DNA from 2 places in the Paenibacillus sp. PAMC21692 genome. Region 2 is predicted to be linked to the other one. Evidence: predicted binding sites of a transcription regulator. Region 2 holds the regulator's gene; the other holds the start of a gene.

Region 1 (4,025 bases), 1.4 Mb from region 2:
TCGCTCCTTGTATTGGGATTTACGGCAATCGCCGTACGATACTGCGTTTAATCCTCGTAGAACGGCTTGTTGACGTAATGGTACATCCATCCCATAAGGATGCCTCCGCCGATCAGATTGCCCAGCGTGACGGGGATGATGTTGTGGAAGCCTCCCGAATAAGAGAAGTTTCCGGGATCCAACACGAATGCGATGGCGAAGGTGCATAGGTTGGCAATGCTGTGCTCGTAGCCCGAGATAAAGAAGCAGAAGACGAACAGCATCATGGCGAACATCTTGGCTCCGTCGCTCTTCATCGACATGGGGACGAAAAATGCAAGACAGACCAGCCAATTACAAAGAATGGCCCGGAAGAACAGCTCCGAAGTCGGCGCGGTCATCTTTTTGTGCACAACCTCGAGCAAGAAAGCATGAACGTCGGGGCTTGAGAACAAGCCGGTCGTCCAGATCAGCAAGGCGAACGCGGCGGCGCCCAGGATGTTGCCTAAGTAACTAAGTACCCACAACCTGACGGTATCCAACCACCTCATGCGCTTGCGCAAAGCAGCGTAGGTATAGTAGAAAGTATTACCCGTAAACAGGTCGCCTCCGCCGTAACTGATCAGGATGATGGCTGCGCCAAACGTGATTGCGGCCATGGGATAGGTCAGCGGCGAATTTTCCAAATAGAAGAAGCTGCCCGTCTTGAAGGCGACGATAACGCCGAACCCGATAAACATACTGGCCAGCATGGAGCGGGACAGATAACGCCAGACGCTATTTTTGTATATGCGCAGCTTCTTTAGGGCGAGCTGCTCGACCTTGCTTAACGCTTCTACTTCCATGAGTACCACCTCTTGATGCATAATGGGCTGGTTGTGGCCACAGGCGATGGAACATCCTGCTAAAACCATAATAGCTTGCCGCACGATGGCGGGGAGTGATCTTTGTCACAGATGTGGCGTACAGATGAAAAAAAAGAGAAGCAGACGAATGGAGCATCTGCTTCTTCTAGGTGATGCCTTACTTTAGATTCTCTCGATAACCTTATCGACGAGTCCGTATGCTTGCGCTTCGGCAGCGCTCATGAAGTAGTCGCGGTCGGTATCCTGTTCGATGCGGCTAAGCGGCTGGCCGGAACGATCCGCCAGAATGTTGTTAAGCTTGTCGCGCATCTTTAGAATGCGGCGGGCGCGGATCTCGATATCGCTCGCTTGGCCTTCTGCTCCACCCAGCGGCTGGTGGATCATGACTTCGCTGTTCGGCAGCGCGTAACGTTTGCCCTTGGCGCCGGCAGTCAACAGGAAGGCACCCATGGAAGCGGCCATGCCGACGCAGATCGTGGACACGTCCGGCTTAATATATTGCATCGTATCGTAAATGGCCATGCCAGCTGTAATGGAGCCGCCAGGGCTGTTAATGTAAAGGGAAATGTCCTTCTCCGGATCTTCCGCGGCAAGGAACAGCATTTGCGCGATGATGGAGTTGGCGACTACGTCATTCACGCCGGAGCCAAGGAAGATAATGCGGTCCTTCAGCAGGCGGGAGTAGATGTCGTACGAGCGTTCCCCTCTGTTGCTTTGCTCAATTACCATAGGCACAAAATTCATTCTTAACCAATCCTCCTTAAGTGTTTGCGCAGCAAACGCATCTTCGTAAGCATAAACTCATCATGAAACGATAAGTAGAAATTTCGTATTCCTATCATAACGGATTGTTTTCAAAAAGTCAAAGAAGGTCAAATGAAAAAATGCTTCGCCCTAACGGCCGATTGATCTAATCATGCAGGTCAAAAAAGTCCAAAAGAAATCGCAAGATTTGTGCTATCCGATACGTCCTTCGCGGCCTATAGTAGAAGTATTGGTGTTAGCGCTTTCAGATTTGAATCGACGGGCGCAGCCGTTCATCCTTGGGATAATGGGGGACTGGAAAAGATGATTGCGAGATTCGCGGTAGAATGGAAGATAGCGCCGATCGAGGGGGCTGTTACGGCGACCGTCGGCACGGTCGTTACGGCAATCGTACGGGGGAGCGGCAAGTCCGATGAGGCTATCTTCTCCACGGACGGCGGCCCAGCGCGGCTGGAAGTAACCATTGAAACGGAAGAAGAGACCGGCTCGCAGGGGATTCTGGTGAAGATCGATACGCCCGAGCATCCGTTCAGTTTTTTCCTGAGGGACGTCAACAAGGCTTATCCGATCTACATCCCCGCTTACGGAGTCGCCGTTACGCAAGCCGAAGACGATCGGACATACGGGCAAATCGAACGCGACGTCAAGGCGTTGAACCTGGTTACCGAACTGCAAAGGATCGAGGACGAACCGGAAGAAACCTACGAGAACGCCGCCGAACATACCCGGGAGCTCGCTTCGCAGACCTGGCTCGGGTTGTCGCGCGATATGCGGATTTTCGGCGTCGGGTTTCGCGGAGTCGGCGGAGAGGAGAGGCTGTGGGATTGGGTGCAGCCGAGATTTCACGGTTTCGAAGCGAAGCTGCCGGAGAACGAGGACAAGCCCGTCTGCTATCGGTATATGCTTGGCCGGGGCGTCGGCTGCGTGGACGGCGTCTCCCGCAGGCTCGAGGACGGATCGCTCCCCATTCTGCACGCCACGATCGCGGATAACGACGTGGTCTACGACACGGTATCCTTCGCTTCTTACGAAAGCAGCCCTTTGAAGGTCGATACGTTAAGGGGCACCCACTTTTTGGCCGCCGACGGCTTTGGCCACTTTCATATGCTGACGGAAGAGCAGGCGGCGATGCGGGAACGGCTCCTTCCGGAGGAGATGAACCAGGAAGAGGAGACGGTGCTTTACTTCCGGGCGATGGCTACGAATAAAGCCCGAGTGCCCAGATACGCCTGGTTCAAGAACGTCGTTCCCAACGCTTTCGTCTTAAACGACGACAAGCAATACGAGTTCGACGGATGCAACGGGTTTGTCCGCTACTCGGAGAATCGGGTTTGCTGCGTATCCAAGCTGGGCGGACAACCGCTTGGAACGGAAGAGACGGCCGTTCTCCTGGCTCCGGGAGAGTCGATCGCTTTCGAATTCTACTTGCCCCACCGCCCGATCTCCGAGGAACGCGCCGAAAGGTTGCGGCGGCAATCTTTCGAAGAGAGATGGACGGAGTGCCGCGCTTTCTGGCGGGAGAAGCTTTCCCGAGCGGCGACAGTAAAGCTTCCCGAGCAGCGGATCGAAGAGATGGTCAAGGCCGGCTTGCTCCATCTCGATCTTGTCTCTTACGGCCTGGAGCCCGGCGGGACGATCGTTCCGACGATCGGCGTGTATACGGCGATCGGCTCGGAGAGCTCGCCGATTATCCAATTCATGGAGTCCATGGGTTGGAACGACGTTGCGGAGAGGGCGCTGCGGTTTTTCTTGGATAAGCAGCACGAGGATGGCCTGATTCAAAACTACGGCGGATATATGCTGGAAACGGGAGCCTCGTTATGGAGCCTCGGAGAGCACTACCGTTATACCCGGGACGAAGCTTGGCTTCTGGAGATCAAGGACCGTCTGCTAAAGGCGTTCGATTATTTGGCGAGGTGGAGAGAACGCAATAAAACGGAGGCGCTTCGGGGCAAAGGATACGGCATGCTGGAAGGGAAGACGGCGGATCCGGAGGACCCGTTCCGTTCCTTCATGTTAAACGGGTATGCGTATATGGGGATGAGCCGGCTGTCGGAGATGCTCGCGAACGCCGATCCCGACCGTTCCGCGCGAATCGAAGAAGAGGCGCAGGCCATGAAAGAGGATATCCGGCAAGCTTTGTTCGTCGCGATGGCGAACTCCCCGGTCGTCCCTCTGGCCGACGGTAGCTGGGTGCCGACCGTTCCTCCTTGGGTAGAGCACAGAGGACCGCTTTCCGTTAACGGGGAAGGCGGCAAATGGCTGACGCACGGTTCGGTCGCCACTCGGGATTCCCTTCTCGGCCCGCTATATCTCGTCTTTCAAGAGGTTGTTCGTCCGGACGAAGCCGCGGCGGAATTCATGTTGCATTACCATCAGGAATTGATGTGTACGCGCAACGTCGCTTTAAGCCAG
Region 2 (4,025 bases):
AGAGGTTCGTGGAGGGTATGCGCCTGGCTGTGATGGGACTACAGATCGGCAACCCGCTGGAAAAGGATACGGATGTCTCAGCCATGATTGCTTCGGTTGAGACCGAACGGGCTTTGCTTTGGATCGGGGAAGCCTTGGAGAACGGAGCCAGACTAATTGCCGGTGGCAAACTTCGCGAAGGCGTTCTGGAGCCGACGGTGCTGGTCGACACGGCTGAGGACATGAAGGTCAGCTGCATGGAGTTGTTCGCTCCAGTGGTCAACATCGGCAAGGTTAGCAGCATGGACGAAGCGATCGCCGCGGTCAATGATTCCCGATTCGGACTTCAAGCGGGCATCTTTACAAACGATATCGGCCTTGCGCTGCGAGCGGCGGACGAACTGCATGTCGGAGGCGTCATCATTAACGACATTCCGACGTACCGAGTCGATCATATGCCTTACGGAGGCGTTAAGGAAAGCGGCACGGGCCGCGAAGGCGTGAAGTATGCCGTGCAGGAAATGACGGAGATGAAGCTGATCGTCATGAATCGCCAGATTTGGTGAATTCCATGTCCTCGAAAAACAGGCCGGACAAGGGCCTCATAGTATAAATAAGGCCAGAGCGCACCAAGCTACATATATAGAGGTGTGCTCTGGCTTTGTTTTTTGTATAGAAAAGTATATGATTTCGCCATGCTTTCTCTATATTTCAAGGAATGAAACAAGCCGCTCCGCCAATGGATGGCGGGAGCCATTTCACCTTGGTCAGGAAAATGTCGCATACAGCGAAACCTAACGGACATGAGCGACACTAAAGCTCGATTTTTCGTTAGAGTAACATTTTAACGGACAAGGGAGGCTCTATTACGAAGAAAAGCCGCGAGATACGGCATGTATGGTGCATATGGAGGCCCGCGTGAGGCTGTCGATTCATTGTGAGTAACGGAGCTGAAACGTTTTGCTTTCGCTAACAGACCTCAGAGCCACTATTTGCAACATTTTCGCGATATTGAAAATCTAACGGACTCAGATGGCGCTATTTGGTGCATTTTCGCCATTCTATGGGGTTTTGACGAAAGTAAGGTCGTCTGTGAGGCTGTCGATTCATTGTGTGCAAAACTGGAAATGAAGCTGCAATCGATCATCGCCAACTTGTTAACGGAAGTGAGGGCCCTTATATGGATCTTTTGGCGTGATTTTAAAATCTACCGGAACTCTGCGACGTTATTCGTGAGAAATCCAGGCAAACCGTGGACTTTTGCCCATCATAAGGGCTGTCAGTTCCATTAGATTTGCACAGTACAGCTTTTTGCTGAAATAACGCCTTTCATTTCCGTTATAGTTGCTCTTGTTCATTTCCTAACGGACACTTGCCCGCAATTTCACCTTTGCACAATGAATAGACAGCCTCTCTGTGTCCGTTAGCGGCAGAAACACTGGATTGCGACTGATTAACGTCTATTCTGTCCGTAAGCGGCAGGGCAGGTCATTTGCGATCGCAATGACCCGTAAGGGAGAACATGTTAGTTTGGGTCGTTTAGCGAGATGGTCGGGATGACATATGCAAGTAGTCAGAAAATTTAAACATTCCATCTTGACCCTCGGGATTTTTTGAGTATAATAAAACTAAAGTCAAAGAAAGTCAAAGTCAACGAGTTGACACTTAACTGTCCTGATGCTCTGCAAATGTAAGTATTGGGGGATTTGGCTTTCTGAAGACGATACTCAGGGAGGTTGGTGATTTGCGTAATATTTCCGATCTCATTGAACATCACCTCAAACAAATGCTTGACGGCAGCGACGAAGGCGCGGTGGAGATTCAGCGCAACGATCTTGCCGACCGCTTCTCTTGTGTGCCTTCCCAGATCAATTACGTAATCAGCACGCGATTTACGCTGGAGAAGGGGTACATGGTGGAGAGCAAGCGGGGCGGGGGCGGTTACATCCGCATTCAGCGAGTCGATCTGCCCGCGCTCAAGAACCTTCAGTACCATATTGAACGAACGATTGGCGACAGCGTCGACCAAAGCGCCGCGGAGGGCCTGATTTATCAGCTGCATGAAGCGGGTATGATTACAGTAAGGGAGTCGAATCTGTTGCGGGCGGCGATCCATCGGGACACAATTGCCCTGGTGCTGCCAATGCGGGATGAGATTCGCGCAAGGCTGCTGAGAGCGATGCTCATCTCATTGCTAGCCAAATAGGGAATAGCGGAAGGGAGGGACCGAAGCTTTGTATTGCCAAGAATGCGGCAAGAAGCCGGCTACGCTTCATTTTACGAAAATCGTAAACGGCGAGAAGACGGAATTCCACATCTGCGAAGGCTGCGCCCGCGAACGGGGCGAAGGCATTCCGGGTTCACCGAACAGCTTCTCCATCCACAGCCTGTTATCGGGACTGCTGGACTTTAATGCAATAGGCAACTCGGCATCGGCTTTGTCCGGTGCTCCTCAGCAGCCGATACGCTGCGAGGAATGCGGTCTAACGTATACGCAATTCAGCAAGATCGGCCGATTCGGCTGCAGCTCCTGTTACCAAGCTTTTTCGGAACGTCTGGATCCGCTTTTGAAGCGGGTGCACAGCAGCACGACGCACAACGGTAAAATTCCGAAACGTTCGGGAGGCCTTATCCAATGCAGGCGCGAGATCGAACGATTGCGCAAGGATCTGCATACCCATATCGAGCAAGAGGAATTCGAAAGCGCGGCAACTCTGCGCGACGAAATCCGCGAGCTGGAACGCAAGATCGCTGAGATGTAGATTGAAGCAACATCGTAATGGCAGTCGGAGCTTCTGAACCACCACAAAATGAAAGTTCAAAAGGTTCGATTGGCAGTACCGAGAAGGTTGGACGAAGTCGAGGCCTGAGGATCGGAGCGTAGCAGAGCTACGTGAGAACCGGAAGGACCGGCTGAGTTCAAGATTTGACGTCGAGTAAGCTTCTTGAAAAATCATCGTAATGACGATTGAAGCTTTTGAACCACCTTTAAAGGAAGGGTGTGAAGGGGTTGACAGTACATCGCTTCTCCCAAGACGCTCTGAGCGACTGGATGCGGACATTGGGTCCGGACTCCGACGTCGTGATCAGCAGCCGGGTGCGAGTGGCCCGCAATTTGCGGAAGCAGCCGTTCCCGATGCTCGCTACGAGCGCCCAGGCGAATGAAGTGCTGGAGCAGCTGGCGGATGTCAGCAAGTCGGGCAAGCTGGACGAAGTAGGCTCCTTCGAGACGCTGCTGTTATCCGAGCTTAGCGAGTTGGACAAACGAGTGCTCGTGGAGAAACATCTTATCAGCCCGAATCTGGCGAACGAGTCTCGCGGCGGGGCCGTCGTGCTCAGCGAGAACGAATCCGTCAGCATTATGATTAACGAAGAAGACCATCTGCGCATCCAATGTTTATATCCCGGTTTCCAAATCGGCGAAGCATGGGCGTTGGCAAGCGGAATTGACGATATTTATGAAGAAGTGGCGGATTATGCCTTCGACGAGAAGCGCGGTTATCTGACGACCTGTCCGACCAACGTCGGAACGGGGATTAGGGCATCGGTCATGATGCATCTGCCGGCATTGGTATTGACGCAGCAGATTAACCGAATTTTGACTGCCGTAACGCAAGTCGGTCTTGCCGTTCGCGGCCTCTATGGAGAAGGCAGCGAAGCGTTAGGCAATCTGTTCCAGATCTCGAATCAGATTACGCTCGGTCAGTCCGAAGCGGAAATCATCGATAATCTGCATGATGTAGCCAAACAGATTATCGAGCATGAACGGGCGGCGCGCAAACGTCTTCTGGCGGAGTCCAGACTGCGAACGGAGGATCGCGTCAAGCGTTCCTTCGGCATTCTGTCCCACGCGATCATTATGGACTCCAAGGAAGCCGCGCAGAGGCTGTCGGACGTTCGTCTCGGCGTCGATCTGGAGCTGTTGCCGGACGTAACGCCGCAGGTGCTCAACGAGCTGCTCGTCATGACTCAGCCAGGTTATCTGCAGCAGACTTTTAATGAAAAGATGAGTACCGAGCAACGCGACGTAAGACGCGCCGAGCTCA

Evidence for each region. The regulator CtsR, encoded in region 2, represses protease genes until heat stress. The targets are predictions, from matches to a motif close to ATGGTCAATAAAGGTCAAACA.
Region 1: clpP (ATP-dependent Clp endopeptidase proteolytic subunit ClpP) is a predicted target of CtsR. The motif match lies at 1,704-1,724, and genes of this name have one in related genera.

What each region holds. Positions count from the first base shown of each region.
Region 1 is NZ_CP060293.1:72,132-76,156, reverse strand. Features, by position in the region: gene H7F31_RS00295 (formate/nitrite transporter family protein) at 48-824, opposite strand; gene clpP (ATP-dependent Clp endopeptidase proteolytic subunit ClpP) at 1,008-1,589, opposite strand; gene H7F31_RS00285 (glucosidase family protein) at 1,914-4,025, shown strand, end outside.
Region 2 is NZ_CP060293.1:1,429,924-1,433,948, forward strand. Features, by position in the region: gene H7F31_RS05725 (aldehyde dehydrogenase family protein) at 1-545, shown strand, start outside; gene H7F31_RS05730 (CtsR family transcriptional regulator) at 1,724-2,185, shown strand; gene H7F31_RS05735 (protein-arginine kinase activator protein McsA) at 2,214-2,741, shown strand; gene H7F31_RS05740 (protein-arginine kinase McsB) at 2,990-4,025, shown strand, end outside.